Regions from separate parts of the Pantoea sp. SO10 genome, predicted to be linked through region 1. Evidence: predicted binding sites of a transcription regulator. Region 1 holds the regulator's gene; each other region holds the start of a gene.
The links. Region 1 encodes PurR, which represses purine synthesis genes. Its sites were predicted from a motif close to CANGCAAACGTTTGCNTG; they were not measured.
Positions count from the first base shown of each region.

Region 2: pyrC (dihydroorotase) is a predicted target of PurR. The motif match lies at 7,716-7,733, and genes of this name have one in related genera.
Region 3: purE (5-(carboxyamino)imidazole ribonucleotide mutase) is a predicted target of PurR. The motif match lies at 8,332-8,349, and genes of this name have one in related genera.

Region 1 covers NZ_CP040095.1:1,872,823-1,883,623, reverse strand. The annotation lists gene eptA (phosphoethanolamine transferase EptA) at 1-1,137, shown strand, start outside; gene FCN45_RS08785 (TetR/AcrR family transcriptional regulator) at 1,177-1,773, shown strand; gene FCN45_RS08780 (alkene reductase) at 1,823-2,920, shown strand; gene gloA (lactoylglutathione lyase) at 3,022-3,429, shown strand; gene rnt (ribonuclease T) at 3,537-4,205, shown strand; gene FCN45_RS08765 (Grx4 family monothiol glutaredoxin) at 4,241-4,576, opposite strand; gene FCN45_RS08760 (C40 family peptidase) at 4,941-5,735, shown strand; gene FCN45_RS08755 (YnhF family membrane protein) at 5,792-5,881, opposite strand; gene purR (HTH-type transcriptional repressor PurR) at 6,156-7,181, shown strand; gene punR (DNA-binding transcriptional activator PunR) at 7,178-8,089, opposite strand; gene punC (purine nucleoside transporter PunC) at 8,200-9,402, shown strand; gene cfa (cyclopropane fatty acyl phospholipid synthase) at 9,705-10,801, shown strand, end outside.
Region 2 covers NZ_CP040095.1:1,611,971-1,622,771, reverse strand. The annotation lists gene flgM (flagellar biosynthesis anti-sigma factor FlgM) at 1-233, shown strand, start outside; gene flgN (flagellar export chaperone FlgN) at 239-670, shown strand; gene murJ (murein biosynthesis integral membrane protein MurJ) at 970-2,508, opposite strand; gene FCN45_RS07505 (Gfo/Idh/MocA family protein) at 2,630-3,550, opposite strand; gene FCN45_RS07500 (DUF480 domain-containing protein) at 3,552-4,193, opposite strand; gene rimJ (ribosomal protein S5-alanine N-acetyltransferase) at 4,209-4,802, opposite strand; gene mdtH (multidrug efflux MFS transporter MdtH) at 5,048-6,250, shown strand; gene grxB (glutaredoxin 2) at 6,342-6,989, shown strand; gene FCN45_RS07480 (lipoprotein) at 7,101-7,664, shown strand; gene pyrC (dihydroorotase) at 7,800-8,846, shown strand; gene dinI (DNA damage-inducible protein I) at 8,915-9,160, shown strand; gene FCN45_RS07465 (hypothetical protein) at 9,304-9,573, shown strand; gene bssS (biofilm formation regulator BssS) at 9,852-10,106, shown strand; gene solA (N-methyl-L-tryptophan oxidase) at 10,213-10,801, shown strand, end outside.
Region 3 covers NZ_CP040095.1:1,112,045-1,122,845, forward strand. The annotation lists gene FCN45_RS05080 (SPFH domain-containing protein) at 1-237, opposite strand, end outside; gene FCN45_RS05085 (co-chaperone YbbN) at 301-1,155, opposite strand; gene FCN45_RS05090 (SDR family oxidoreductase) at 1,235-2,008, opposite strand; gene tesA (multifunctional acyl-CoA thioesterase I/protease I/lysophospholipase L1) at 2,040-2,666, opposite strand; gene ybbA (putative ABC transporter ATP-binding protein YbbA) at 2,634-3,320, shown strand; gene ybbP (putative ABC transporter permease subunit YbbP) at 3,317-5,734, shown strand; gene FCN45_RS05110 (class I SAM-dependent methyltransferase) at 5,817-6,560, shown strand; gene purK (5-(carboxyamino)imidazole ribonucleotide synthase) at 6,677-7,741, opposite strand; gene purE (5-(carboxyamino)imidazole ribonucleotide mutase) at 7,738-8,247, opposite strand; gene FCN45_RS05125 (UDP-2,3-diacylglucosamine diphosphatase) at 8,379-9,095, opposite strand; gene ppiB (peptidylprolyl isomerase B) at 9,095-9,589, opposite strand; gene cysS (cysteine--tRNA ligase) at 9,808-10,801, shown strand, end outside.

The sequences.
Region 1 (10,801 bases):
CTGATGGCGGCGCTGTTTTACAAAGATTACGCCTCGCTGATTCGCAATAATAAAAACCTGATCAAGATGATTACTCCGGCCAATATCGTCAGCGGCACCGGCCACTATGTCGATCAACGCTATCTGCAAGGTAGCCAGGCGCTGGTGAAAATCGGTGAAGATGCTCATAAAGGTGCGTTAATCTCCGCCGCAACCCGTAAAACGCTGGTGGTGTTAGTGGTAGGCGAAACGGCGCGCGCCGAGAACTTCTCGTTGGGTGGTTACGCGCGAGATACCAATCCAGAACTAAAAAAACAGCAGGTGATTTACTATCCCAACGCCAGTTCCTGTGGCACAGAAACCGCCATCTCGGTGCCCTGTATGTTCTCGAATATGCCTCGCATGCATTACGACGCCAATCTGGCGCACCACCAGGAAGGCGTACTCGACATCCTCGCCCATGCGGGCGTAAGCGTACTGTGGCGCGAAAATGATGGTGGCTGTAAAGGCGCCTGTGACCGCGTGCCGCACACCGATATGACGCAGTGGAAACTGCCGCAATATTGTCACGATGGTTTTTGCCAGGATGAGGTGTTGCTGCATCGTCTTGATAACTATGTTGCCAGCCTGCACAACGACGGCATTATCGTGCTGCATCAGATGGGCAGCCACGGCCCAGCCTATTATCAGCGTTATCCGGCTGAGTTCCGCCGTTTCACGCCCACCTGCGACAGCAAGCAGATTCAGGATTGCGATCATCAGGCGCTGGTGAATACTTACGATAACTCGCTGCTGTATAGCGACGACATGCTGAGCCGCACCATCGATAAGCTTAAAGGCCTAAGCGATCGCTTCAATGTGGCGCTGGTTTATCTCTCCGATCACGGCGAATCGCTTGGCGAGCGCGGGATGTATCTGCACGGCGCGCCTTACCTGTTTGCGCCTGCGCAGCAAACACACATTCCTCTGCTGATGTGGATGTCACCTGGATACGCGGCGGCGTACCACATCAATGATACCTGTTTACGCCAGCAAGCGGCTGACGCCAAGGTTTCGCAAGATAATCTTTTCCATACGGTTTTAGGCATGTTCAATATCCAGACGCAGCAGTATCAGCCGCAGCTAGACATGATCAGATCGTGCCAAACTGCCGCCTGAGGGTTGCGTTAGACTGACTGGTCTAATAACCTGCCCCCCATGAATAAGACTCTGCAACGCAACGATACCCGTGAACACCTGCTCGCTATTGGCGAGCAGGTTTGTTTACAGCGCGGCTTTACCGGCATGGGTTTGATCGAGATGCTGGCGCTGGCGGAAGTCACTAAAGGCTCGTTCTACCACTATTTTGGTTCAAAAGAGGCCTTTGGTGTGGCGCTGATTGAGCGCTACTTCAGCCATTTCCAGCAGCAGATTGATCAGCAGTTGAGTCTGCCCGATTTAACGCCGACCGAGCGCCTGTTAGCGCATTTCCGCTATGGCGAACGGCTGTTTATCGAGCAAGGTCATATTGTTGGCTGTCTTGGCGTAAAGTTGTCAGCCGAAGTGTGCGATCTCTCTGAGCCGATGCGCGATGCACTGCAACAGGGTGCCAACGCCATTATCGCTGCCTACACGCGCTGTTTGAATGAGGTGGCGGCTGAGCAGCCGCTGCCGTTTGGGCAAACGCCGCAGCAGCTGGCGCAGCGCTGCTACTTGCTGTGGCTCGGAGCCAGTTTGCAGAGCAAAATTTCCCGAGAGCCGGGCCCGATTAGCCTGGCACTCGACACCATCGAACAGTGGCTGATAAGTCACTGATTTTTAAAACCCCATTGACTAGACGACCGGTCTTCCTGGAGCAATCAATATGGCGAGTAAGCAGCTGTTCTCCCCACTTAAAGTGGGCGCGATTACCGTACCGAACCGCATTTTCATGGCCCCGTTGACGCGTCTGCGCAGCATTGAGCCGGGCGATATCCCTACGCCGCTGATGGCAGAATATTATCAACAGCGCGCCAGTGCCGGTTTGATCATCACCGAAGCCACCCAGATCTCTTTCCAGGCGAAAGGCTATGCCGGTGCGCCGGGTCTGCACACACAGCAGCAAATTGCCGCGTGGAAAGTGATTAACGAAGGCATTCATGCCGCCAACGGTCACAGCGCTGTACAACTGTGGCACACCGGCCGCATATCTCATAACAGCGTGCAGCCCGAAGGCAAAGCGCCGGTCGCCCCATCCCCACTGGCGGCAGGTACGCGCACGTCCCTGCGCGCCGCGGATGGTTCTGTTTATCGTGAAGACACCTCCGTGCCACGCGAGTTGTCAGTGGCTGAAATTCAGCAAATCGTAAAAGATTTTGGTCAGGCCGCCGCCAATGCGCGCGAAGCCGATTTCGACCTGCTGGAGCTGCACTCCGCGCACGGCTATCTGATGCACCAGTTCCTCGCACCAGGTTCAAACCAGCGTACCGATGAGTACGGCGGTTCGATTGAAAAGCGTGGCCGTTTCGCGCTGGAAGTGGTGGATGCGGCGATTGCCAACTGGTCTGCCGATCGTATTGGTATCCGCGTTTCGCCAATCGGTGCTTTCCAGAATCTGGACAATGGCCCGGAAGAAGAAAAAGCGGCGCTGTGGTATATCGCCGAGCTGGGCAAACGCAGCATCGCCTATCTGCACCTTTCTGAGCCAGACTGGGCGGGCGGACAGCCTTACAGCGATGCATTCCGTGAAAAAGTGCGTGCCCTGTTCCCAGGCGTGATCATCGGTGCCGGTGCTTACACCGTTGAGAAAGCCGACGATCTGATTGCGCGTGGCCTGATTGACGCCGTAGCCTTTGGTCGCGACTTTATCGCCAACCCGGATCTGGTTGCCCGTCTGCAGCAGGATGCGCCACTCAATCCGCAGCGTCCTGAGAGTTTTTACGGTGGCGGCGCGGAAGGTTATACCGATTATCCAACCCTGTAAGAAAATGGCTGCCGCGGCGGATAGGCGGCAGCGTTATTTCATCAGTGTGTATACTAAGTTGCTTGTCATGCACTGATGACGTTTTAAAAAAAGAGGATGTTATGCGTTTACTTCACACCATGTTACGCGTTGGCGATTTACAACGTTCAATCGATTTCTACACCCGCGTGCTCGGCATGCGCGTACTGCGTCAAAGCGAAAACACCGAGTATAAGTACACCCTGGCATTCGTTGGCTACACCGAAGAGAGCGAGGGCGCGGTGATTGAGCTGACTTACAACTGGGGCGTGGATAAATACGATCTCGGCAACGCTTACGGCCATATCGCGCTGGGCGTGGACAATGTCGCTGACACCTGCGAACGCATTCGCAGCGCGGGCGGCAACGTAACGCGTGAAGCGGGCCCGGTAAAAGGCGGTTCGACTATTATTGCGTTTGTTGAAGATCCAGACGGTTACAAAATCGAGCTGATTGAAAACAAACATGCCGGTCACGGCTTAGGCAACTAAGGTTGCCCGTCAGCCTGCTATTTGCAGGCTGACTTCCCTCTCCTGCTGCACCCTCCTGCGATTTTTGCCATAATGCGCGCTGCCCTATTTATTGCCATGAGATCCTGATGTCTGAATCGAACGCTTTAAACGCTCTCCACCAACGCTTCCGCGGTTTTTATCCTGTTGTGATCGACGTTGAAACCGCGGGTTTCAATGCACAAACCGATGCACTGCTGGAAATTGCAGCCACCACGCTGAAAATGGATGAAGACGGCTGGTTGCACCGTGATGAAACGCTGCACTTCCATGTGGAACCGTTTGAAGGCGCCATTCTGAATCCTGCGGCGCTGGCGTTTACCGGCATCGATCCCACCAATCCGCTGCGCGGTGCGGTAAGCGAATATGAAGCCCTGCATGCGATTTTTAAAATGGTGCGCAAAGGCACCAAAGATAGCGGCTGCAATCGTGCCATTATCGTGGCGCACAATGCCACTTTCGATCTCAACTTCGTGATGGCGGCCGCCGAGCGCACCAGCCTGAAGCGCAATCCGTTTCACCCGTTTGCCACTTTTGATACCGCGGCACTGAGCGGTTTAGTGCTGGGGCAAACCGTGTTGGCGAAAGCCTGTAAAGCGGCGGGAATGGAGTTTGATAGCACGCAGGCGCATTCGGCACTGTATGACACCGAGCAAACCGCGACGCTGTTCTGTGAGTTGGTGAACCGCTGGAAACGCCTGGGCGGCTGGCCGCTGGCTTTCAGTGAAAAATCCGCAGACGAGGCGTCTGCCGGGTAACTAAAGAAAAGGCCGACATGTGTCGGCCTTCTGCATTATTCCGCTTCTTTATACTTCTCAGCGGTCTCTTTCAGCAGTGGCTGAAGTTCACCGCGCTGGAACATCTCAACGATGATGTCGCAGCCGCCGACCAGTTCACCGTCGACCCACAGCTGCGGGAAGGTTGGCCAGTTAGCGTATTTTGGCATTTCAGCGCGAATATCCGGGTTCTGCAGAATGTCCACGTAAGCGAAACGCTCGCCACACGCAGAAAGCGCCTGCACGGCTTGCGCCGAGAAACCGCAGCTTGGCAGCTTCGGCGAACCTTTCATGTACAGCAGAATCGGGTTTTCTGCGATCTGACGCTGAATTTTTTCAACAGTACTCATTATTGCCTTCCTTAATCTTCTACTTCGTGTTTGTTTATTGTAGCGATTTCGCTCCCGGACTGAAAACGGGATTTTGCCTTTGCACTGGCTAATCGCCATGTTTGTTAAGTTAACGCATGACAAATAACATTTTCATATCATTAATTGGCATTAATAAATTAATAATTAGCAATAATTTCGCTGTGTTAACCAGCTGAAATCGCTCATTTTTGCTACAGAATCAATCTGGTAACATATTAATAGAAAAAGGCCTTACCTTTTGTAAAAAAAGTGGATTAGAATTGCCTCGGCGCTGGTCACTTGATCAGATTTCTCTCACTTTTACGCAGTCTGCTTTGATTCAGCCTGCTTAACCTGTAACCGGATTATGCGTCTACTAATTACGCTTTTCATACTGGCTTTTGCCCAACTGTTCTTTAATGTGGCCGCTGCATCTCCGCATGCGCCCGTTAACGCCAGTTCGCTTAAAGCAGAGAAAAAGAGCGCACGTGAAGACGAGCGCCGCAAACGACGTCCGGTAAAAACCACCACCACCAAAAAATCGCGTCTGACCGCTGTTCAAAAATTCAAACTCAAAAAACAGAGCAAAACAGACATCGCGCTGCACAAAACCACCAGCAAAAAATCCCCACTGAAACTCTCTGCTAAGAAATACGGTCATCAACGTTTAGCGAAGAAAACGCCCGAGATCGCCGTCGATGATGAAGCGTTAGCGCTGACCGGCATCAAAATGAGTAAAGCGCACCGTCAGCGTTATCAAAAAGCGCGTGAAACGGCGATGACCAAATTAATGGGTCAACTCGGCAAACCTTATCAGTGGGGCGGCGCTTCGCCACACACCGGTTTCGATTGCAGCGGCCTGGTGTGGTACGCCTATAAAGATCTGGTGAAATTCAAACTGCCACGCACCGCCAATGAGATGTATCACCTGCGTGATGCGGCACCGATTAAGCGTGAAATGCTGGAGAAAGGCGATCTGGTGTTCTTCCGCATCAACAATCGCGGTACCGCCGACCATGTGGGCGTTTATCTTGGCAATGGCAAATTCATTCAGTCGCCGCGTACCGGCAAAGATATTCAGATTAGCGCATTGGGTGAGGATTACTGGCAGAAACACTATGTGGGCGCGCGTCGTATGATGACGCCAAAAACCATTCGCTAGTTGTTGCGCAACAGACATGAAAAAGCCGGATGCTGTTCTCAGCTCCGGCTTTTTTGTTAATGCATGATCGCGGTAAAGCTGAAGGCGATAATCATCAACAGTGCGCCAACAGTGGTCATTAGCGCCAGCTTCAGGTCGGTATTCATCACAACTCCTTAGTCACACAATTATTAGGGTTAAGACGATTTTCGCATAGCAATAGGCAAAAATCTCGTGTTATCCGCGCCAGCTTGCTAGAATCGCCGCCTTTCGTTGCGCAACAGATTTTGCGCAGGCTGTATTTACAGCGTGATGAAGTGATTTTGCCTGCTTGAACATGCCGTTTTGCCCGCTTTTTTGGGCTGTAAAAGCATTAGCAGACGCAAACGTTTAACAATATACTTATCAGTAAGTTGCGATAAGCCCAGGAGCACCATTTTCATGGCAACAATTAAAGATGTCGCAAAACGCGCGGGGGTCTCAACCACCACGGTTTCGCATGTCATCAACAAAACGCGTTTCGTTGCGGAAGAGACGCGTAACGCCGTATGGGAAGCGATCAAAGAATTACACTACTCGCCAAGTGCCGTGGCGCGTAGTCTTAAAGTTAATCACACCAAAACCTTGGGTCTGCTGGCGACCTCCAGCGAAGCGCCCTACTTCGCTGAAATTATCGAAGCGGTGGAGAACCGCTGCTTCGAACGCGGCTATACGCTGATTCTCGGCAATGCGCACAACGATCTGCAAAAGCAGCGCGCTTACCTGTCAATGATGGCGCAAAAGCGCGTCGATGGTCTGCTGGTGATGTGTTCGGAATATCCAGACGATTTGCTGCAGATGCTGGAAGAGAACCGCAATATCCCCATGGTGGTGATGGATTGGGGCGCGTCACGCGGTGATTTCACCGATACCGTGCAGGACAATGCATTTCAGGGCGGCTATCTCGCCGGGCGTTATCTGATTGAACGTGGCCATCGCGATATCGGTGCCATTCCTGGCCAAATGGAGCGCAACACCGGCGGTGGACGTCATGCTGGCTTCCTGCAGGCAATGAACGAAGCGGGCATTACAGTGCGTCCGGAGTGGGTGGTTCAGGGCGACTTTGAGCCTGAATCGGGCTATCAGGCGATGCAACAGATCTTAAATCAGAAACAGCGTCCAACCGCGGTGTTCTGCGGTGGCGATATCATGGCGATGGGCGCGATTTGCGCTGCTGATGAGATGGGTTTGCGCGTACCGCAGGATATCTCGGTGATTGGCTACGATAACGTGCGCAACGCGCGCTATTTCACACCAGCGCTCACCACCGTGCACCAGCCGAAAGCTGAACTGGGTGAAAAAGCGCTGGAAATGCTGCTGGATCGCATCACCAGCAAGCGCGAAGATCCGCAAACTATCGAAGTCCAGCCAACGCTGATTGAACGCCGTTCGGTGGCGTACGGTCCGTTCCGCGACTACCGCCGCTAAGCCGACACTTCGCTGAGCCATTCGTGGTTCAGCGTTTCCGCATCCCCGAGATAAGCCAGTAACCACGCCAGCGCCGGTGACGCGCGCTGTTCTGACCAGCTGACGCAGCACGGACTGTCCGGAAACGCCTGCGGTAGCGCCAGCTCGACCAGTTTTTGGCTGTCCAGCAGTGGACGCGCCAAATGGCCAGGCACCATGCCGACGCATAATCCTGCCAGCAAACAATCCATCCCGGTTTCCCACTCTGGCACCACCAACCGCCGCTGATTATCCAGCGTCCATGTCATACGGCGCGGCAACGCACGCGAGGTATCTTCCAGCACCAGCGATGGCCACGCCCGCAAGGTTTCATCATCCAGCTCCTTGCTGTTAACCAGCGGATGATCGGGACTCACCACACAACGCCAGTTCAGCGCGCCCATATCCTGAAAGGCAAAACGTCCGCCCACCGGGATGGCCTGAGTTGCGCCAATCGCCACATCCACCCGACCATCAGCCAACGCATCCCACACGCCGTTGAACACTTCGTAGCTGATAATCAGCTCCATGTCGGGAAAATGGCGGTAGAAGTCTTTCACTAACTGTCGCGTACGCTGCGGTTTTACAATGCAGTCGACCGCGATGCTCAACTCGCCGCGCCAGCCATTTGCCAGTTGCTGACACTGTCGGCGAGTTGCCAGCATTTTTTTGATAACAGAACGGCCTTCCCGCACAAAATGCTCGCCCGCCGCTGTCATCACCACTTCCCGATGCTGGCGCTCAAACAGCGGCACCGCCAGCCAGTTTTCCAGCTGGCGCACAGTGTAACTGACGGCAGAGGGCACGCGATGCAGCTCCTGCGCTGCCGCGCTAAAACTGCCGGTGCGCGCTACTGCATCCACCACTTCAAGCGCATATTCTGACCACATAATTTTGCCTTCAAAAATTTTAACAGCATCATGCAAATATTAGCGTTTCACAAAGCGCGCTGCATCCTTTTACACTCCCCGGCGTTTACCCTGCCCAAAAGAGAATCAACATGTTGTCGTCTAAAGCATTTATGCCTTATCTCGCCGTGCTCAGCATGCTCGGCTTTCTTGCCACGGATATGTATTTACCCGCCTTTGGCGATATGCAGCGTGATTTTGCTAGCGCACCCGGCACCATCAGCGCCAGCCTGAGTCTGTTTCTCGGCGGTTTTGCCTGTGCCCAGGTATTTTGGGGACCGCTATCAGATCGTTATGGACGTAAGCCGATTTTGCTGGCGGGCCTGGCCATCTTCGCCCTCGGTTGTCTGGGAATGCTGTGGGTGACCGATGTCCGCCTGATGCTGGCGCTGCGTTTTGTGCAGGCGATTGGCGTGTGTGCGGCTGCCGTAAGCTGGCAGGCGCTGGTGGTGGATCACTATCCAAAAGCAAAAGCTAATAAAGTGTTTGCAACGATTATGCCGCTGGTTGCGCTGTCTCCGGCGCTGGCACCGCTGCTCGGCGCCTGGCTGATCGGCCACTTCCACTGGCGCAGCATCTTTATCACGCTGACGCTGGTTGCCGTGGTGTTGCTGATCGGTACGCTGCAGTTAACCTCACCTAAGCGCGAGAAAGTCGCCTCAGGCAAACAACCCGGCTGGTTGACTTTGCTAGGCACCCGCGTCTACAGCGGTAACGTCTTAATCTATTCGGCATGTTCGGCGAGCTTTTTCGCGTGGCTGACGGGCTCACCTTTCATTCTCGCCGCAGCTGGCCTGACGCCGGGCGATATTGGCCTGAGCTATATTCCGCAGACCATTGCGTTTCTGATTGGCGGCTTTGGCTGCCGCGCGCTGTTAAATCGTTATCAGGGCGCGCAACTGCTGCCGTGGTTGCTGGTGCTGTATAGTCTGAGCATCCTAAGTCTGTTTGTCATCGCCCTGATGCCTTCAGCGCCGCTGTTTGTGCTGCTGATGCCCTTCTGCGGCATGGCGCTGGCCAATGGCGCGATCTATCCGATTGTGGTGGCCAGCGCATTAGCGCCCTTCCCGCACGCCACCGGTAAAGCGGCAGGATTACAGAATTTATTCCAGTTAGGATTGTGCTTTGTCGCCAGCCTGCTGGTCTCCGCCGGCCTTGACCAGGCGCTGTTCAACACCACATTAGTGATGGTGGTCACCGTGGTACTGGCGTGGGCGGGCTTTGTCTGCCAGCGATCGGCAAACGCACAAAGTGATATTGCCCACACTTCCCGTCCCTGCGAAGATAATCTCTAAGCCAACGCTTTTCGTTAGCAAACTAACGATAACCCGTTGAATATTGACCCACGTGAGCATATACTCAGTGGGTCAGTAATTCTGTATTAAATCAATAATATAAATGTAATACCTTTAGCGACTCTGTCGCGGGATGGCGTCTGCACGGTACTCCAGTGTTGCGTCCAACTTTTCTATTCAAATTCATGCCTCTGTAAAACGTCGGATTTCTGGCGCACGGATTTTCCGTGAGTTCTCTCACAGGTCTTGGGAAATTGGCTATTCTTTTTCTCAGGTTCAGATCGGAAGGTGATGGAGAAGCTATGAGTTCATCTGTTATAGAAGAAGTGAGCCTTGAAGAAAACCACTGGTTTCGGATCGTCAATGAACTGCTAGAGCGTGCTGATATTGCAGTTAATGGCACTCGTCCCTGGGATATTCAGGTAAAGCATCCAGATTTTTTTAAACGCGTGCTCGAGGAAGGATCGCTCGGATTAGGTGAAAGTTACATGGATGGTTGGTGGGAGTGCGAACAGCTTGATATGTTCTTCCATCGCGTTTTAAAACACCATCTGGATAAACAATTACCGCGGCATTTTAAAGATACGTTGCGAATCGCCGCCGCGCGTCTTACTAATTTGCAATCGAAAAAACGCGCCTGGATTGTGGGTAAAGAGCATTACGACCTGGGTAATGATCTATTCTCACTGATGCTTGACCCCTATATGCAATATTCCTGCGGCTACTGGAAAGATGCTGATACGTTGGAAAGCGCGCAGCAGGCCAAACTGGATATGATTTGCCGCAAGTTACAACTTGAACCGGGCTTGACGCTGTTGGATATCGGTTGTGGCTGGGGCGGACTGGCGGAATATGCCGCACGCCATTATGGCGTCACGGTGCATGGCGTCACTATTTCTGCAGAGCAACAAAAACTGGCACAACAACGCTGTGAAGGACTGGATGTCACTATTTTACTGCAGGACTATCGCGACCTGAATAATCAATATGATCGCATTGTTTCTGTCGGAATGTTTGAACATGTCGGGCCGAAAAACTATGCCACTTATTTTGATGTTGCTGACCGCAATCTCAAACCAGACGGCATATTTTTACTGCACACCATTGGTGCCCTCACAACGGATATGAATGTCGATCCGTGGATTGATAAATATATCTTCCCGAACGGTTGTCTGCCGTCGGTCCGTCAAATCGCTGATGCCAGTGAGCCACATTTCGTCATGGAAGATTGGCACAACTTTGGCGCAGATTACGATACGACGTTAATGGCATGGTATGAACGTTTTCAGGCGGCGTGGCCGCAGCTGGCTGAGAAATATGGCGAACGTTTTAAACGAATGTTCGACTATTATCTCAACGCCTGCGCCGGTGCGTTTCGCGCCCGTGATATTCAGCTGTG
Region 2 (10,801 bases), 260 kb from region 1:
GCAAAGTGCGTCAGAGCGCGACGCCAGCAGCCAGCACCACCAGCGAAAGCGGTGCGGAAGTGAAGTTGAGTACCGCGCAGGCGCAACTGATGCAGCCTGGCAGCAAAGATATTAATACAGCGCGCGTTGAGCAGCTGAAGACGGCCATTCGTAATGGCGAATTGAAAATGGATACCGGTAAGATCGCCGACGCGCTGATCGCCGATACCAAGGCGTATTTAGAGGGTAACTAATCCCAATGGACCATCTGCTGATCACCTTAGACAAAATGCAGGACGTGCTGACATCCCTTGCGGTGGTAATGGATGAAGAACAACAGCAACTTTCTGCCGGCCAGATCAATGGCAACCTGCTGCAGCGTATTTCTGAAGATAAAAGCGCGCTGCTGACGACGTTGAATTATCTGGACGAGATGCGCCGCACCACCGAGAAAACGCTCGGCACGCAGGCGCCCTATGGTGATCACAGCGATCGCGAAAGCCGCTGGATGCGTATTCAGCAGCACACGCGCCGCTTGCGCGATGCCAATACGCATAACGGGATTTTGTTGCAGCATCAAATTGGCTACACCAATGAAGCATTGGCGGTGTTGCGCCCCCACCAAACCCAGGCGTTTTATGGCCCGGATGGTTTGGGTAAAGGTCAGGCGACGCTAAGTCGTAAAGGGTAGAAAAAAGTGGGTTTGAAGAGGCTGCTATCTTTTGGGATGGCGGCCTTTTTGTTGTGCTTTTAAGCACAGCGCACCAGTGATAAGCAGCAGACGGAAGTTTGTTTTGGGCAGGCATCCGCAGCGCTGAACGGAGAAAGGAAGCCAGGATTTGCCCGCAGGACGCGGGCGAAAGGCTCAGCCGGGACAAGGAAGTCCCGTCTGAGCCGGTCCGTCAGGCTGACGTACGCAGTGAAGGTACCGCGAAGCGGCGCGAGGACCGCCGGACCAAAACAAACTTCCGTCTGCGTGGGAGCATAATTTTATACCAGCGTGCGGCGCGCGAAGTCGCGCGGGCGGAAGCCGAGCAGACCAAGCATCACAAAGTATGCGCCGCCGCCAATGGCGCAGACCGCCGCCAGACGAATCAGGCGCCACCACATCTGCCCCTCTTCCCATGCCGGCATCACCTGCAGAATGCCAAACAGCGCTGCGGCCATCACCACTACGGCAATCAGCAAACGGGTCAGGAAACTGAACCAGCCAGGCTGCGGCTGGAAGATATCCTGCTTACGCAGTTGCCAGTACAGCAGCGCAGCATTCAGGCAAGCGGCCAGACCGATCGACAGCGACAAACCGGCATGTTTGAGCGGGCCGATAAACGCCAGGTTCATCAGCTGCGTCACAATCAGTGTCACGATGGCAATTTTCACCGGAGTTTTGATGTCCTGACGAGAATAGAAGCCGGGTGCCAGCACTTTCACCACGATCAGCCCCATCAAACCCACTGAATAGGCAATCAGCGCGCGCTGCGTCATTAGGGCATCAAACGCGGTGAACTTGCCGTACTGGAACAGCGCGACCGTCAGCGGCCCGGACAAAATGCCCAACGCCACTGCGCTCGGCAACGCCAGCAGGAAGCATAGACGCAGGCCCCAATCCATCAACCGTGAATACTCTTCCTGATTACCGCTGGCAAAACTCTTCGCCAGCGAGGGTAGCAAAATGGTGCCCAGCGCCACGCCCAGCACGCCGGAAGGAAACTCCATCAGGCGATCGGCGTAGTACATCCACGAAACCGAACCGGAAACCAAAAAGGAGGCGAAAATGGTGTTGATGATCAGTGAAATCTGGCTCACCGACACGCCGAGAATCGCCGGCCCCATTTGACGCATTACGCGCCATACGCCCGCATCGCGCAGATTCAGGCGCGGCAAAACCAGCATGCCAATCTTTTTCAGATGCGGCAGCTGATAAAACAGCTGCAACACGCCGCCGACCACCACGGCCCACGCCAGCGCCATCACCGGCGGATTAAAATGCGGCGCAGCGAAGACAGCAAAACCAATCATGCTGATGTTCAGCAGCGTCGGCGCAAACGCCGGCACGGAAAACCGGTTCCAGGTATTGAGGATCGCGCCCGCCAGCGAGGCCAGCGAGATCAGCAGAATATAGGGAAAGGTGACGCGCAGCAGTGCGCTGGTTAAGGCAAATTTATCGGCGGTATCGGCAAAGCCTGGCGCCGTCACCACAATCACCCAGGGCGCAGCGATCATCCCTAACACGGTTACCACCGCCAGCACCAGCGTCAGTAAACCGGAGACGTAAGCGACAAACACGCGCGTGGCATCTTCGCCCTGCTTGCTTTTATATTCCGCAAGGATCGGCACGAACGCCTGAGAAAACGCGCCTTCAGCGAAGATACGGCGCAGCAGGTTCGGCAGTTTGAAGGCAACAAAGAAGGCATCGGTTGCCATTCCTGCGCCGAAAACGCGCGCCACAATGGCATCGCGGGCAAAGCCCAGTACGCGGGAAAACAAGGTCATCGAACTGACCGCAGCCAGCGATTTCAACAAATTCATATTGAGTGGCGCATCCTGAAAAGTGTCGGAGAAATGAGCGACTTAGCGCGGACATCCCGTGATGTCCGGCGATAGTCTACTGCCACGGCGGGAAATGACCAGCATTGAGTGTTACAAGGAATTATTCACGTTCGGCATCGCGCCACAATTTTTCCACCAGACGCTGCGCCGCCAGCGCCTGTTCGCCACTGGTTTCAGGCATCGTCTGATTTTCAACACACTGGATGAAATGGTGCGCTGCGCCGCTGAAACCGCGCTGAGTAAGGTGGCTTTGCCACGCGGGCGGCACATCACGCACCATGCCGCCGCGGTTTTCCTGCTGCCAGTCGCGCATCTCGTTAATTTCGATGTAATCACCGTCGCAGATGGCGCTGACGACTTCGCGTTGCGTCCCGGCGCGACGATGCATGCTGGTGGTGATTTGCAGCGATCCAGCGGAGAAATGGTGTTCGGCGTACAGCATCGCGCCATCATCATTGGTCTCGATATGCCCTAACTCGCGCGTCAGGCTGCCGCCCGCCAGCCACAGCGCGGTGTCCACCACGTGCAGATAATCGTCCAGCAGGGTAAAACGCAAATCCTGTGGACCCACGCTATCCGCGCGGTGCTTCTCAATACGCAGCGAGGCGGCGCGTGGCATGTCACTTTTCAGCTGCTGATAACGCGGCGCAAAGCGGCGGTTAAATGCCACCATCAGCTTGCGCTTCTGCTTGTCCGCCAGCGCCACCAGCGCTTCGGCCTGTTGCAGCGTTTCGGCTAACGGTTTATCGACGCACACATCTTTGCCCGCCAGCAGCAGCGCTTTAACCACTTCGTAATGGCTGGCGGTGCTGCTGTGAACAAACACCGCATCACTGGCGGCGGCCAGCGCATCCAGTTGACCAAAATAAGGTATGCGATAGCTATCGCAGATCGGTTGCGCCTTTGCCTGATTGGGCGAAAACGCACCCGCTAATTGCCAGCCGCTGGCTTGCGATAAAACCGGCAGCCATGCTTTCTGCGCGATACCGCCCAATCCTACAATGCCAATACGCAGCGTCATATTAGTGCTCCTTTTGCAGCAGCTGCTGCAGTTGCGACTGCAACTCAGCAACCGTTTCTTCAAGTTGCGCGACACGCGCGGTTAAATCGCCGTTGTCACTGACGCTTTCTGCGCTGGCCGCGTCTTCCTCTACTTCGCCACCAAAAAGATGCATATAGCGGCTTTCACGTTTGCCCGGTTCGCGCGCCAGTCGCACCACCATTGGGCCATCCTCGCGCGTGCTTAAACCATTAAGCGTCTGCTCGACTTCATTCATATCGCTGAATTCATGCAGACGACCGCTGCGGGTGCGCAGTTCGCCCGGCGTCTGTGCACCGCGCAGGAACAGCAGCGTCAGTACGGCGACTTCAGCACTGCTCAACTGCAGATTGCCGAAAGCGGAATTGCAGAAGCGCTGTTCATACTTGCTGACGCGCTGACCGAAGCCGTTATTGGCGGTCACCAGATGCTTTTTCACCAGCTCATCAAGCTGCGCTTGCACCTCCATCTCGCTGAGATTGAGCACCGGTTCGCGGTTGGATTTCTGATTACAGGCGGTAACAACGCCATTAAGGGAGAGCGGATATTGATCCGGCGTGGTGACCTGCTTCTCCAGCAGGCATCCAATCACGCGCAATGCCTGCGCGGATAAGGCCATTTTCATTGAGGTGATCCTTTATTATTGTCCACGACGATCCGGAGTCCACTCCCGGCAGGTCAACGCGGTGAGTACATGATCCTGCCAGCGCCCATCGATCAACAAGTAATCTTTGGCGTAACCCTCTTTTTCAAATCCAAGACGCGCCAGCAGATCGCCACTGCGCTGATTGTGCGGCATATAATTAGCCATAATGCGGTGAATACGTTGCTGGCGTTGCATATAGCGAAGGGTGGTAGTGAGCGCTTCAAACATCAGCCCCTGACCTTGCCACTTCTCGCCCAGTGAATAGCCGAGATAGCAGGCGTGAAACGATCCGCGCAGCACGTTGCTGTAATTCGCCACACCACGCACTTCGGTCTCTTCCGGGTCCATCAGCACAAAATAGTAGGCTGAGCCCTGTTTATGCATGTCGGCGATCAGTCCGAGGCGCGCTTGCCAGCCCGAAGGATAACAATGGCTCTCGTCGCGCACCGGTTCCCACGGCTTGAGAAACGCACGATTTTCAGCGTAATAATCCGCTAATCGCCAGGCATCGCGTTCGTGTACTAAACGCACCACTAAGCGATCGGTAGTGAGGCGCACGCGTGGGCCAGCAGAACGATAGCCAAACATCATGACTCCTGAAATCCATAACTTAAGAAAGATGTACGCCAGCGGCGATACTTCTCACTATAACCGTCACCCCGCTTGCGGTAAAACCCTTGAACGCGTTCCTCAGGATTCATCCTGATTTAGGATTAATATTTCTGTGGAATCGATGAAAAAATATCATCCTGAGAAAGCTGTTTTTCGCCGCTGAGCAGGCGGAAAATAGACCAATTGGTCTCTTATCTCCTCTCATTTGCTCAGGAATTAGCATGTCTCGGGTTGCGCGGGCACGACGCCTCGGTAAAACATTTCTTTTAGTGGATAACATGCTGGTTGTGATGGGCTTTTTCGTGGTGTTTCCCCTCATTTCCATCCATTTTGTCGAACAGCTGGGCTGGGCCGCGTTGATGGTCGGTATTGCGCTTGGCTTGCGCCAGTTCGTCCAGCAGGGATTCGGCATCTTCGGCGGTGCGATTGCCGACCGTTTTGGCGCGCGTCCGCTGATCGTCACCGGCATGCTGATGCGCGCGGCGGGTTTTGCCTGCATGGCGCTGGCGCATGAACCCTGGCTGTTGTGGTTTGCCTGTTTGCTTTCCGGCCTTGGCGGCACGCTGTTTGATCCGCCACGCAGCGCGCTGGTGATGAAACTGGTGCGCGCACGCGATCGCGGCCGCTTCTTCTCCCTGCTGATGATGCAGGACAGCGCCGGTGCGGTGCTGGGCGCGCTGATTGGTAGCTGGCTGCTGGCGTGGGATTTCCGTCTGGTGTGCTGGGTTGGCGCGGCGGTGTTTGTCACTGCTGCGCTGTTTAACGCCGTTTGGTTACCGGCGTGGCGCATCTCAACCGAACGCATTGCGATGCGTGAAGGGATGCAACGCGTCTGGCAGGACAAGCGTTTTCGCCTGTACGTGCTGACTTTGACCGGCTACTACATTCTCGCCGTGCAGGTGATGTTGATGCTGCCAGTGATGGTGAATCAGGTGGCCGGGGCGCCTGCTGCGGTGAAGTGGATGTACGCGATTGAAGCGCTGCTGTCATTAAGCCTGCTCTATCCGCTGGCGCGCTGGAGCGAAAAACGCTTCCGCCTCGAAACGCGTTTGATGGCCGGCTTGTTCCTGATGACGTTCAGCCTGTTGCCGGTTGGCATGACCGATTCGCTGCCGTCGCTATTTATGCTGATCGCCCTCTTTTATCTGGGCTCAATCATCGCGGAACCGGCGCGAGAAACGCTCAGCGCTTCGCTGGCCAGTTCGCGTGCGCGCGGCAGCTATATGGGCTTCAGCCGACTCGGCCTCGCGATTGGCGGTTTGATCGGCTACTCCGGCGGCGGCTGGATGTTCGATATGGGCCAGCAATGGGCGCTGCCGGAACTGCCGTGGATGCTGCTGAGCAGCGTTGGCATGATCACCCTTTTGGCGCTTTGGTGGCAGTTCCAGCCGCGTTCGGTGGCACCAGCGATTTTCAGCAGCTAATTTGCCCCCCCCCAAAGATCTCTTCCATACTTCCCGCACGTCCGGAAAAAAGGGTGGCCTCCGTCACCCTTAGAACCACAGGAGAAACGGGATGAAACTCTACATCTACGATCACTGCCCTTTCTGCGTCAAAGCACGCATGATTTTCGGCTTAAAAAATCTGCCGTTAGAACTCATCGTTATGCTGAATGACGACGAGCAAACGCCGAAAAAATTGATCGGCCAGAAAATGGCGCCGATTCTGCAACAGGCCGATGGCAGCGCTGTACCGGAAAGTATGGATATTGTGCGCCTGGTTGATAAATACGACCACCAACCGCTGCTTAATGGCAAAAGCAATCCTGCGATCAGCGACTGGCTGCGCCACGTGAATAGCTACGTCAATAAGCTGCTGCTGCCGCGCATCGCCGATGCCTCCTTCGCCGAATTCGCCACGCCGGAAGCGCGTAGCTATTTCAGCGAGAAGAAGCAGGCCAGCGTGGGCGATTTCAGCGAGTTGCGTAAACACGCGCCGGGCTTAATCAAAAACATCAGCGATGATCTGCGTCAGCTCGACAAGCTGATCGTCAAACCCAATGCGGTAAATGGCGAACTGTCGGAAGATGATATTCATCTTTTCCCGCTGCTGCGCTCCTTAACGCTGGTCAACGGCATTGAATGGCCAAGTCGCGTTGCCGATTATCGCGACAACATGGCGAAACAGACCCAGGTTAATCTGCTCTCCTCCATCGCCGCATAATCTTCATCCCTGAGAGGCGCTGCGGCGCTTCTCATCTCTCTCCTGGTGACACATGCCGCTGATTCAGGCAGGCTATCGCTGTTTTGCCGTTTCGATCAGGATGAGGACAATATGAAAATGGCGTTTACCGGGCTTTTCGCTCTGCTTTTTGCCGTGCTACTCAGCGGCTGTAACCAATTGACGCAATACACCATCAGCGAACAGGAAGTGAATCAGGCGCTGCAAAAGCGCAATAACTTCGAAAAAGATATCGGCGTTTCCGGGCTGGTGAATGCGCACATTGTGCTGAGCGATCTCAACAGTCAGATTGGCCGTGAAGAACCCGGCAAAATAACGCTCTCGGGTAAAGCCAATATCAATGTCAGCTCGCTGTTTGGTCCGCAGCAGGCCGAAATGCTGCTGAAGATGAAGGCGCAGCCGGTTTACAACGCACAGGAAGGCGCGATTTATCTGCATGACATGGAGATTGTCGATGCGCAGGTGCAGCCAGAGAAAATGGCGTCGATTATGAAAACCCTCACGCCGTATCTCAATGAGTCGCTGAAGCGCTACTTTAATGAGAGACCTGCTTATGTGCTGAGTGCAGACCGCAGCAAAGGCGAAGCGCTGGCGAAGAAACTTGCTAAAGGAATTGAAGTGAAACCGGGACAATTGGTGATTCCGTTTACTGATTAATCCGCGCAACCGCACCTTCCGGTGCGGTTTTTGTTTGTCACAATAAAATCCCGTGCAAACGGTTGCCCACATCCTTATGATTACTCCCCGGCCTAAACGTGCCTCTCGTTTTCTTCTCAGCCGGAGTCTTTTTGAATGACAGCCCAACCTCAGCACATTACCATCCGCCGCCCTGACGACTGGCACATCCATCTGCGCGATGGCGCGATGCTCAACGCCGTACTGCCTTATACCAGCGCAGTAAATGGTCGTGCGATTGTCATGCCAAACCTGGTTCCACCGGTTATCAGCGTGGCCGCTGCCGTGGCGTATCGCGAGCGCATCATGGCTGCGTTACCTGCTGAGCATGCTTTTACTCCGCTGATGACCTGCTATCTCACCGATTCACTTGATCCCGATGAGATCGAGCGCGGCTTCCTTGACGGCACTTTTACCGCCGCCAAACTCTATCCTGCGCACGCCACCACCAACTCCAGCCACGGCGTGACCAACATCGCCGCCATCGCTAAGGTGCTGGATCGCATGCAGCAGATCGGCATGCCAATGCTGGTGCACGGCGAAGTGACCGATTCTCACATCGATATTTTTGATCGCGAAGCGCGCTTTATTGAAACCGTGTTGGAACCGCTGCGTAAACAGTTCCCGGCGCTGAAAGTGGTGATGGAGCACATCACCACGAAAGAAGCGGCGGAGTATCTGGCAGCCGGTAATGATCTGCTGGGCGCCACCATTACGCCACAGCACCTGATGTTCAACCGTAACCACATGCTGGTGGGCGGCGTGCGTCCGCATCTTTACTGCCTGCCGATTCTGAAGCGCAATATCCATCAGGAAGCGCTGCGCAAGCTGGTCGCCAGCGGGAATCGTCGCGTATTCCTCGGTACCGATACCGCGCCACATCTGCGTCACCTCAAGGAAGCCAGCTGTGGCTGCGCCGGCGTGTTCAATGCGCCGACCTCATTGCCGGCGTACGCCACCGTGTTTGAGGAGCTGAATGCGCTGGATCATTTCGAAGCCTTCTGCTCGGAGAACGGCGCGAACTTCTACGGTCTGCCGCTGAATGAAGGCACGCTGACGCTGGTGCGAGAATCCTGGCAGGTTGAAGAGAGCATTGCGCTGGCGGATGACACGCTGGTGCCTTTCCTTGCTGGTGAAACGCTGAACTGGCGCATCAAAGAATAATGATCTGCTGCTTGCCTTCGGGAAATTTATACTGTACAAATAAACAGTATATTATCCCGGAGGCTTCTATGCGTGTTGAAATTACCGTAGCAAAAACTTCGCCCCTTCCTGCGGGTGCACTGGATGCACTCAGCGTCGAACTGGTTCGTCGCATTACGCAGGATTTCCCCGACGACGATCATCACGTCAAAGTGCGTTATGCCGGCGGCAACCAACTCAGCGTGTTTGGTGGCTGTAAAGAGTCTCGCGAACGCATCAGCGAACTGTTACAAGAAACCTGGGAAAGCGCTGACGACTGGTTTAATAACGATTAACTGCCACTGTGCCGTTTTTGCCGGGTATCGCTATCCGGCTTTTTTGTTTTTATTTCCCTCTCGCCAGAAAAACTTCCTGCATCTAGACTCATGTTAAACGATCCCCTATTCTTGCCTCGTCATGCTTACAGGAGGTGTTTTACATGACTACTGAAAAACCAGAAGAGGCGATGACCTTCGGAGAATTGCTGGCATTTATTGCTGAGCAACAACGCCGCTTAACCGTATTAGAAAATGCGTTTGCCACCTTGACCTTCTGTCTCGACGATCGCGCCAATCAGTTGCTGGTCCACAACCTGACGCTGGAAGCGCAAAACCAGAACCATGACGAGCAGTTACAGCAGCATTTTACCCGGCTGGCGGAAGAGATTCAGAAACGTCACGGCCTGCTGCCGGTCGAGCCACACTCATAAAAGTGCCCCCTTTTTCGGCCTAAAGTTTTCCCTTATAAAAGCCGATAACTTCGTCATTGTTGCCAGTAATAATTCCAATAAAATGCCTGACGCTGCGGGCATTTTATTATTCGATTAAACGGCAATGTTAACCGCGTTTATTTTTACTCTGTTTAGGTTCGTCATACCTTTTAACTATTGTACCCGCTATTTCATGTTATAATTGTTTCGCTAGTGCACGATACAGCCGCATTGAACCTCAAGAAGCACTTCGTTTAACGAGTAATACGGAGGTTATAATGGACAGAAATAAAGACGTCATCCAGACTCATCCGTTGGTAGGATGGGACATCAGCACCGTAGACAGTTATGACGCCATGATGATTCGCCTGCACTCGCTCTCCTCGCAGGGGCAGAAAGAAGAAGAAGCTGACGTGGGTCCGACCTACTGGCTGACTACCGACGTAGCCAGACAGTTCATCTCTCTACTCGAAGCTGGCATTGCAAAAATAGAGTCTACCGAGCAGTACCTACGCGACAATCAAAAGCATTAATTTCTACTATCGCGTGAAAGGGCACCCAACAGGGTGCCTTTTTCATGGGCGCTCTCTTTTGATATGCTGTTGAAAAATTTCGCTGTTTTGCTGGAGTGATGTCGTTATGGTTTATGATCTGATTGTGGTGGGAAGCGGTTCGGTCGGCGCAGCAGCCGGGTTTTACGCCACGCAGGCTGGCTTATCGGTGCTGATGATTGATAGCGCCCATCCGCCGCACAGCCAGGGCACACATCATGGGGAAACCCGCCTGATTCGCCATGCGTATGGTGAAGGTGAACGCTACGTGCCGCTGGTGCTACGCGCACAGAAACTCTGGGATGAGCTGGAACGCCAGAGCGGCGAGCGCATCATGCATCGCAGCGGCATCCTCAACTTAGCGCCCATCACCTCCTCCTTTATTCAAAATGTTATCGATAGCGCGAAAGCGTGGCAGCTGGATGTGAAAATCCTGCAAGCCGATGAAGTGCGCGCGCGCTGGCCGCAGTTCACAGTGCCGGATGGCTACATCGGCGTGTACGAACCCAACTCCGGCTTCCTCAAATGTGAGCAAGCGGTGCGCAGCTGGGTGCAGCTGGCGGAACAGGCCGGTTGCGCGCAGCTGTTTAACTGTCCGGTGACAGAGATAGGTCGTGACGGCGATCTGCAGCAAGTCACCACCAGCGATGGCATTTTCCGCGCGCGTAAACTGTTGG
Region 3 (10,801 bases), 760 kb from region 1:
GGCGTTGTCTTTAGAGATGATTTCCTGCGAAGGGATATCGAGCACCTGTTCCATCATATTGATTTTGCGACCAATACGATCCATGAATGGCACAAGCAAATTGAGGCCGGGCGCCAGGGTTTTGGTGTAGCGGCCAAAGCGCTCTACCGTCCACTGGTAACCTTGTGGAACAATTTTTACACCGGCCCACACGGTAACGAGTGCGAGCACAATGATGACGGGAATGACCGTTAACATATAACCTCCTGGCTGTCAGATTGTCGGGCCGAGTCGTTCGGCCCGTTTAACGCGCGGTACCGATCAGTACAGCAGCGAGTAAAGCTGGCGGCGATAGCGCGTGGCGAGGGTGTCGCCGGTGCCGAGTGCGGCCAAAATTTCCTGGAACATTTTACGCACCTGGCCGTCACCGACGCTGAGATCGCTTTTCAGGAAGCTGAATAACAACTCCAGCGCTTCCTCGTTGCGACCAACCTGATGCAGCTGTAACGACAGTTTAGCAGCCAGTTCGGCATTGGTCGGATCGCTGGCTAGCTGCTCCTGCAACAGCTGAATTTCTGGCGTATCGGCGGCCTGCTTTAACAGATCGATTTGCGAAATCAGGCTCTGATAGCGCGTGTCCTGATCCTGCAGCGGCACCGCATCCAGCACGGTTTCTGCCTCGTCGCTGCGGTTCAGGGTGATCAACACTTCTGCCAGCAGGAAGCCAATTTCGCTGTTTTTGTTACTCAGCTGCCAGGCGTCTTTCAGCAGCGGCAGCGCTTCCAGCGGTTTGCCTTCGTGCATTAATTGCATCGCCTGCTGCGCTTTAACTTCTTCTTCACGCGGCAACACTTTTTGCAGCAGAGCGCGAATTGCCTCTTCCGGCTGCGGTCCCTGGAAGCCGTCAACCGGCTGACCGTTCTGGAACAGATAAACGGTTGGGATCGAGCGCAGGCCAAACTGCGATGCCACCATCTGCTCTTTATCCCAATCCAGCTTCGCCAAAATAAACTGACCCGCATACTCCTGCGCCAGGCGATCCAGCACCGGCGTCAGTTCCAGACAGTGCTGACTGCGTTCGGACCAGAAATAGAACAGCACCGGCAGCTGCATCGACTGTTCTAAGGTCTGCTGCAGGTTGGATTCGTTGATGTCGATAATCAAAGCGTGTGACATGAATACGTCTCTTGTCAGAAAGTGTGTTGAGGATATGGGGGCAAGCTGCCCCGGTTCAAGTTTGATTCTGCGTTGCAGCTTAGTTGCTGCGCAAAATGCGATCCAGTATCCAACCTGGCAGCAGGCGTTTCAGCAGGCTCATCGCCCAGGCCACCAGCGTTACCGGATAGCGCAGGCGCGGATGTTTGCTCTCTAACGCGTGGCGCAGCTTCGGCAAAATCGCTTCCGGCGGCAGCGTGAAACGCGCAGCGATGCCCGGATTTTGTACCGGTTTATCCTGCTGGCCCTGATGCACGTTATCGGTGAAACGCGTGCTTATCGGGCCCGGTTCAATCAGGCTAACGCGCACGCCAGAGTCGCGCACTTCAAGACGCAGCGCATCGCTCCAGGCTTCCAGCGCCCATTTGCTGGCGGCATAGGCGCCGCGCCCCGGCGTCGAGATCAGTCCCAGTACCGAACTGGTATTGACGATGCGTCCGTTGCCGCTGGCTTGCAGCGCGGGCAGCAGGCGCATGGTCAGTTGGTGGGTGCCAAACAGGTTGGTAGAAAACTGCTTCTCTAACTGCTGACGTGAAACGCTGCTGAGCGGCCCATATTGACCAAAACCGCCGTTGTTAAACAGCGCGTGCAGGCGATGATCGGTGAGTTCCAGCACGCGATCGGCGGCGGCATCGACGCTGGCGGCATCATCGAGATCGAGCTGCACGCCAATAAATCCCAATGCTTCCATGCGCGCCACATCGTCGGCGCGGCGACAGGCGGCCAGCACGCGATAGCCGCGCGATAAAAGGTCATTTGCGGCGACCAAACCAATGCCGCTCGAGCAGCCGGTGATGAGAATTGTTTTTTGCATTTCTTTACCCGTTAAAAATCACACGCCTGCATTAATCATGCTTTACTAGCGGAGCCAGTTCGGTCGCCATCAGGTTGGCGATAAACGGCTGAGCATCCGGATTGGGGTGAATTCCATCCTGCTGCATCCACTCCGGCTTCAGGTAGACCTGCTCCATAAAGAAGGGCACCAGAGGAATGTCGTACTGCTGTGCCAGGCGCGGATAGATCGCGCTAAACGCTTCCGTATATCGACGTCCATAATTAGCCGGCAGACGAATCTGCATCAGCAGCGGCTGCGCTTTCGCGGCTTTCACTTCGTCAATCACTTTGGTCAGGTCTGCGGCGATATTCTGCGGCGGGAAACCACGCAGGCCATCGTTACCGCCCAATTCGATTAACACCCAGCGGGGTTGATGCTGTTTTAATAGGTCCGGTAAACGAGCCAGCCCTTGCCCTGCGGTATCTCCGCTGATGCTGGCGTTGACCACTTTGGGCTGCTGTTGCCACTCTTTATTCAGCAGGCTGGGCCAGGCCGCGGTGGCGGACATGCGATACCCGGCGCTCAGGCTGTCGCCCAACACCAGCAAGGTATCGGCGGCGGCGAGTCGGGACACCAGCAGAAGCAATAACAACAGGAAGGGATAATGCCAGCGGAAAACATTGTTGCAGTTCATCATCTTACTAAGTCCGTCGGTCAGGGAGAGCATCAGCTGACCATCCTTACCGGAGTTGAGCTGGTTGTCAAACCAGCTGAGACCATCGCCCTGATTGGCGAGTCCGGCTCGGGCAAATCCACGCTGCTGGGCATTCTGGCCGGACTGGACGACGGCAGCAGCGGCGAAGTGCATCTGCTTGGCCAGCCGCTACACAGCATGAATGAAGAGCAGCGAGCGGCGCTGCGTGCGCGTGAAGTGGGCTTTGTGTTTCAATCCTTTATGCTGGTGCCGACGCTGAATGCGCTGGAAAACGTGCAGCTGCCGGCGCTGCTGCGTGGCGACAGCGATCGCGAAAGTCGCCGCCAGGCGGTGGAACTGCTGACGGTGCTGGGTCTGAAAGATCGTCTGCACCATTTGCCGGCGCAACTTTCTGGCGGCGAGCAACAGCGTGTGGCGCTGGCGCGTGCCTTTAGTGGTCGCCCCGGCCTGCTGTTTGCTGATGAACCCACCGGCAACCTCGATCGTAAAACCGGCGATCGTATCGCCGATCTGCTGTTCTCCCTCAACCGCGATTTTGCCACCACGCTGATTCTGGTGACGCACGATGAACAACTGGCGGCGCGCTGCGACCGTCGCTTACGGCTGCGCGACGGCAAGTTGTGGGAGGAGTCATGATTTGGCGCTGGTTCTGGCGCGAGTGGCGTTCGCCCTCGCTGCTGATTGTCTGGCTGGCGCTCACGCTTGCGGTGGCCTGCGTGCTGGCGCTGGGCTCGATCAGCGATCGCATGGAAAAAGGCTTAAGCCAGCAGAGCCGCGACTTTATGGCGGGCGATCGCACGCTGCGCACCACCGCGCCCGCGCCGGAAGCGTGGCTTAACAAAGCGCGCGACGAAGGGCTGTCGGTCAGCAGCCAGCTGCACTTTATGACCATGACCTTCGCGCAAGAGACGCCGCAGCTGGCGGACGTGAAGGCGGTGGACAATGCCTATCCGATGTTCGGCACGCTGCAAACCGATCCGCCGGGCCTACGTCCACAAGCGGGCACGGTGTTGGTCGCACCGCGTTTGCTGGCGCTGTTGAATCTGAAAGTGGGCGACAGCGTGGATGTCGGCGACACCACGCTGCGCATTGCCGGGGAAGTGATTCAGGAGCCGGATGGCGGCTTCAATCCGTTCCAGACCGCGCCACGTCTGCTAATGAATCTGGCCGACGTGGAGAAAACCGGAGCGGTGCAGCCGGGCAGTCGTCTAAGCTGGCGCTATAAATTCTCCGGCGATCCGGCACCGCTGGCGCGCTATGACAGCTGGATCGCGCCGCAGCTAAAAGCCGATCAGCGCTGGATCAGCGTGGATAATTCGGAAGATGCGCTGGGCCGTTCGATGCAGCGCGCGCAGCAGTTTTTACTGCTTTCCGCCTTGCTGACGCTGATGCTGGCGATTGCTGCGGTGGCGGTGGCGATGAGTCATTACTGCCGCAGCCGCTACGATTTGGTGGCGGTGCTGAAAACGCTGGGCGCAACGCGCAAGGCGCTGCAGCGGCTGATTATCGGTCAATGGTTGGCGGTGCTGCTGCTGGCGGCGATTGTCGGGAGCGCCTTAGGGCAGGGCATTGAAGTGATTCTGCTGCTGATGCTGAAACCGGTGCTGCCGGGCGCGCTGCCTGCGGCGAGTTTCTGGCCGTGGCTGTGGGCGATCGGCGCGATGTTTGTGATTTCGCTGCTGGTGGGTTTGCGTCCGTATCGTTTGCTGATGGCGACGCAACCGCTGCGCGTACTGCGGCGGGATGCGGTGGCGAACGTTTGGCCGCTGCGATTCTATCTGCCGGCAATGGCGCTGGTGGTGATTGGCTTGCTGGCGCTGCTAATGGGCGGCAGCAAAATGCTATGGGCGCTGCTGGCGGGCGTGGTGATGCTGGCGCTGCTGCTGGCGTTACTCGGCTGGGGCACCTTGCTGCTGCTGCATCGGCTGGTGGTGCGCAATCTGGCGCTGCGCCTGGCGATCAACCGTCTGCTGCGTCAACCGGCGATGACGCTCAGCCAGCTGGCGGCGTTTTCGCTGTCATTTATGCTGCTGGCGCTGCTGCTGGTGATGCGCGGCGATCTGCTGGATCGCTGGCAACAGCAACTTCCGCCGGACAGTCCGAACTATTTCCTGCTGAACATCACCAAAGAGCAGGTGCCGCAGGTACGCGACTTCCTGGCTGGGCATCAGCTTAAGCCGGAGACCTTCTACCCAATTGTGCGTGCACGTCTCACCGAGCTAAACGGCAAAGAGGCCGATCCCCAGCTGGATAACGCGCTGAATCGCGAACTCAATCTGACGTGGCAAGCGGAGCGTCCGGATCACAATCCGCTGATTTCCGGTAACTGGCCGCCGCAAGCCGGTGAAGTGTCGATGGAAGTGGAGTTAGCGGATCGCCTCGGCGTGAAGCTCGGCGATAGCTTAACCTTCAGCGGTGACACGCAGCAGTTCAGCGCCAAAATCACCAGCTTGCGCAAGGTCGATTGGGAGAGTCTGCGGCCGAACTTCTTCTTTATCTTCCCGCCGGGCGCGCTCGATCAACAGCCACAAACCTGGCTGACCAGCTTCCGTATGGAGAGCAATCCGGCGCTGCTGGCGCAGCTAAATCGCGCATTCCCGACACTGAGCCTGCTGGATATCGGCAGCATGATGCGCCAGATTGGTCAGGTGCTGACGCAGGTCAGTCAGGCGCTGGAAGTGATGGTGGTGCTGGTAACGGTGTGCGGCGTGCTGCTGTTGCTGGCGCAGATCCAGGTTGGCATGCGTCAGCGTCGGCAGGAGTTGGTGGTCTATCGCACGTTGGGTGCCAGTAAACGCCTGCTGCGCGGCACCTTATGGTGCGAGTTTGCGCTACTTGGCGTGGTGTCGGGGATTGCGGCGGCGCTGGGCGCGGAAGCGGCGCTGTGGGGCTTGCAGCGCAAGATCTTCGATTTCCCGTGGCAGCCAGACTGGACGTTGTGGATCGCCTTGCCGATCGGCGGCGCGCTGCTGCTCTCGCTGTGCGGTGCCTGGTTGGGGATTCGGCTGTTAAAACAGAAGGCGCTGTTCAGAAGCTTCAGTGCCGGATAAGCAAAACGATTTGTCTTAAATTTAAGTTCTGGTCTGCGTGAGTCGACTCATGAAAGCAGACCAGACTTATTTAAGGCTAAACATGTCATCTCCACTTATCGTCAAATCCGTTGTTGAAATCGGCTGCTGTAAAGTCTGCCAGGGCGAGGCCACGCTGTATGGTGTGACCGATTTCAATACCATCTGTCATTCGGAAAATGCCAGTCGTTACACTTATCCGCTCACCGGCGTGGCGATTTATTATCATCAATGCCAGACCTGTGGTTTGGTGTATACCCACGCATGCGATGACTGGACGCCAGCGGATTATGCACAGCATATGTATAACGAGGCTTACGGGCAGTTTGATCCTAACTATGAGATCAATCGACCGATGAGAAATCGCGATCTGATTTTGACGTTATTCAAAAAATATCACGGCAAAAAAATGCTGGATTACGGTGGCGGCACCGGCACGCTGGCGCGCTTAATGCAGGAAGTGGGCATTGATATGGTGGCGTGGGATCCGTTTGTGCCCGGCGATTATCCAGAACTGAATTCTTATGAATTTATGACCAGTTTTGAGGTGTTTGAGCATACGCCGGATCCGCATAAAACGCTGGCAGAAGTGTCAGGTTTTTTGAAAAAAGGCGGAGTGTTTTTCTTCAGCACCGCGACCACTGACGAAGTGAGTCATTTGGGGATGAATGACTGGTATATCGCGCCGCGTAATGGGCATATCACGATTCATTCGGAAGCGTCGCTCGATGCGCTGTTTAAGGCGCATGGTTTCCAGATTACGCATCTGAATCGCTGGAGCCATGTGGCGATGAAGATGGTGGGGTAAGGGGAGTTCTGAGCGGGCTGATGCCCTCACCCCGGCCCTATCCCATAGGGAGATGTTAGCTCGATCGGTTCCCTCTCCCAGTGGGAGAGGGCTAGGGTGAGGGAAAAACAGCTGAACTACAGCTTTTCAACCGCCCACGCAATCCCGCTTGCATACGCTTCCGGCAGCAGCGGCACCAGCGCATTCAAGGCTGACGCCAGACGCGCGTGATCGCTATCGGTGAGATTAAGATGCCCAACCTTGCGGCCTTCACGCACCTCTTTGTCGTACCAATGCAGATGCACCAGCGGCTGCTGCAGCCACGCCAGATTCACCTCAGTACCAATCAGATTCACCATCACCGACGGCGCAAACACCACCGGCTTTGGCAGCGCCAGGCCCAAAACCGCACGCAGATGCAGCTCGAACTGGCTGATTGACGCGCCATTCTGCGTCCAGTGGCCGCTATTGTGCACGCGCGGTGCTAACTCGTTGATCAGCAAACCTTCTGGCGTAATGAAACACTCCATCGCCATCACACCAACATACTTCAGCTCATGCATGATGGCGCTGAGCATCGCTTCCGCCTGTTGTTGCTGTGCGGTATCGGCCTGCGGGAACGCCACGCTGATACGCAGAATGCCGTCCTGATGCAGGTTATGCGTCAGCGGATAAAACACCGTGCTGCCATCGTGCCCACGCGCGCCGACCAGCGACACTTCGCCGCTGAAGTTAATGCCTTGCTCAACGATGCATTCGCCGTAGCACTCATCCGGCAGCGCATCGGTTTCATTGGCGCGCAAACGCCACTGACCGCGGCCGTCATAGCCGCCGGTACGACGCTTTACAATCGCCAGTTCGCCAAGCGAGTTGAACACATTTGGCCACTCGGCTTTATCGGCCAGCAGCTGCCACGGCGCGGTAGCGAGGTTCAGCTGATCCAGCAGCTGTTTTTGCGTCAGGCGATCGGCCAGACGCGGGAAGATATCGCGATTTACAAAGGCCGGATGGCTCGCCAGTTCGCGGGTTAACGCGGTTTCCGGCCAGCGCTCGATCTCAGCGGTGATCACGCTTTCGGCGATCGGCAGCGCAGAAGGTTCCGCATCCAGACCCACCGGATACACCGCGATGCCCAGCGGTTCACCTGCCTGGCGCAGCATGCGGCCTAACTGACCATTTCCTAAGACGCAAACCGGCTTCATACGTCCTCCCGCGGATCCGGGTTGTTCAACACTTCATCGGTTTGCGTTTGACGCCAGTTGGCGATGCGCGTTGACAGCGCGCTGTCGTGGATCGCCAGAATCTGTGCCGCCAGCAGGGCGGCGTTGGCAGCACCGGCTTTACCAATCGCCAGCGTACCCACCGGAATGCCGCGCGGCATCTGCACGATGGAGTAGAGGCTATCGACGCCGCTCAGCGCCGCGCTTTGCACGGGCACGCCCAGCACCGGCACCAGCGTTTTCGCGGCCAGCATGCCCGGCAAATGGGCAGCACCGCCGGCACCGGCGATGATCACCTGAAAACCGTTGTCGGCTGCGGTTTCCGCGAAGCTAAACAGTTTGTCGGGCGTACGGTGAGCTGAGACCACTTCAACGTGGAAGGGAACATCCAGGCTGTTAAGAATTTCCTCGGCGAACTGCATGGTAGCCCAGTCACTTTTGGAACCCATGACAATGGCGATACGGGCCGGGGCGGCGTTGGATGACATGCGGTCAACTCCTGTGAATATGCAAACGAACCTGGCCGGGCGGGCAGGCGAAGAAGGGCACAGAGAATAGCATGAGATGGCAGCAAGGAAAACGGTTGCGTAGGCGGAAAACGGGCATTGATGCCCGGATTTCAGAAGGGGAATTCGATCAGGCTGACGCCGCTGGCATCAAGCTGAATCATCGATCCGTTCTCATGCCAGGCACCCAGTACCGCGCGCTCGGCGTTTTCGCCGTGCAGCGGGAAGGCGTGAATGGCGGGACGATGCGTGTGGCCGTGAATCAGAATCGCCACCTCTTGACGCGTCATCGCGGCTTCCACCGCGGACTGATTGACGTCCATGATGCTAACCGACTTGTGCTGATTCGCCTGCTTGCTGCCATTGCGCATGCGCGCGGCAATACGCATGCGCAGACGCAGCGGCAACGCGAGGAACAGACGCTGCAACCAGCGTTGATGCACTTTGGCGCGGAAACGCTGATAGCCTGCATCGTCGGTGCACAAGGTATCGCCGTGCATGATCAACACACGATGTCCGTAGCGATCGAGCACTTTCTCTTCCGGCAGCAGCGTCATGCCGCTGGCACGCGCAAAACGCTGGCCGAGCAGGAAGTCGCGATTGCCGTGAATAAAGAACTTCGGCACCGGCAGCGCCTTGAGCGCCGCAGCGATTTGCTGATGCAGCGGATTAGGATCGTCGTCGCCGATCCAGGCTTCAAACAGATCGCCGAGGATATAAAGCGCATCGCAGGCGCGCGCTTCACCCTGCAAAAAATGCAGAAAACCGGCAGTAATTGCCGGTTCTTCATGACACAGATGCAGATCTGCGATAAACAGCGTGCGCGACATTACTCGCTAACAGTCACTTTCTGGATGACAACATCTTCAACCGGAACGTCCTGATGCATGCCGCTGCGGCCGGTTTTCACCGCTTTGATTTTCTCAACCACGTCCATGCCTTCAACCACTTCAGCGAACACGCAGTAACCCCAGCCTTGCAGGCTTTCGTCACGGAAGTTCAGGAAGTCGTTGTCTGCCACGTTGATGAAGAACTGGGCCGTTGCAGAGTGTGGCGCCTGTGTACGCGCCATCGCCAGGGTGCCTTTGGTGTTTTTCAGGCCGTTGTTCGCTTCGTTGCGGATGTCTGCTTTGGTATCTTTCTGCTTCATGCCAGGCTCAAAACCGCCGCCCTGAATCATGAAACCGTTGATTACGCGATGGAAGATAGTGTTATCGTAAAAACCTTCCGCGCAGTATTCCAGGAAGTTCTTCACGGTAGCCGGCGCTTTGTCATCGAAAGTTTTGATTACGATATCGCCATGGTTCGTCTGGAAAGTGACCATTATTTTCTTCCTGTCAAGGTTGTCGTCAGTATCAACTGCCACGCCTGTAAGGCGGCGAGGCATTTTTGTAGACGCTTCTTATATCACAATTTCCAATAACGCGTCAGTAACCGGACGGCAGTTGGCAACCGAGCGATGCACAAGTCAGAAAAATACGGCACAATAACCGGCTACGCTGCAAGGGCGTATCCCGCAAACGTCACTAACGGAACCATTCAATGTTGAAGATCTATAACACCCTGAGTCGACAGAAAGAGGAATTTAAACCTATCCACGCCGGTGAAATCGGTATGTACGTGTGTGGTATCACGGTTTACGACCTCTGTCATATCGGCCATGGGCGTACATTTGTGGCATTCGACGTGGTGGCGCGTTATCTGCGTTACGTGGGCTATCAGCTGAAATACGTGCGTAACATCACCGATATCGATGACAAAATCATTAAACGTGCCAATCAAAACGGGGAAAGCATCGAAACGCTGACCAACCGCATGATCGCCGAGATGCACAACGATTTCGCCGCGCTCGGCATTTTGCCGCCGGATCTGGAGCCGCGCGCAACGCGCCATATCGACGAGATTATTGAGCTGGTCGGCAGGCTGATTGAGCGTAAGCACGCGTACGTGGCGGACAACGGCGACGTGATGTTCGACGTGATGAGCGACAAGGATTACGGCGTGCTGTCGCGTCAGGATCTGGAGCAGCTGCAGGCCGGTGCACGCGTTGAAGTGGCGGATGTAAAGCGCAATCCGATGGACTTCGTGCTGTGGAAGATGTCTAAAGCCGACGAACCGGCGTGGAACTCGCCGTGGGGCAACGGCCGTCCAGGCTGGCACATCGAGTGCTCGGCGATGAACTGCAAACAGCTTGGCACCCATTTCGACATTCACGGCGGCGGTTCGGACCTGATGTTCCCGCACCATGAAAACGAAGTGGCGCAATCCACCTGTGCGCACGATGGCCCGTATGTAAATTACTGGATGCACTCCGGCATGGTGATGGTTGATCGCGAGAAGATGTCGAAATCGCTGGATAACTTCTTCACCGTGCGCGATGTGTTGCAGCATTACGATGCCGAAACCGTGCGTTACTTCCTGATGTCGGGCCACTATCGCAGCCAGCTCAACTACGGCGAAGATAACCTCAACCAGGCGCGTGCGGCGCTTGAGCGCTTGTACACCGCGCTGCGACATACCGATGCCAATGCCACGG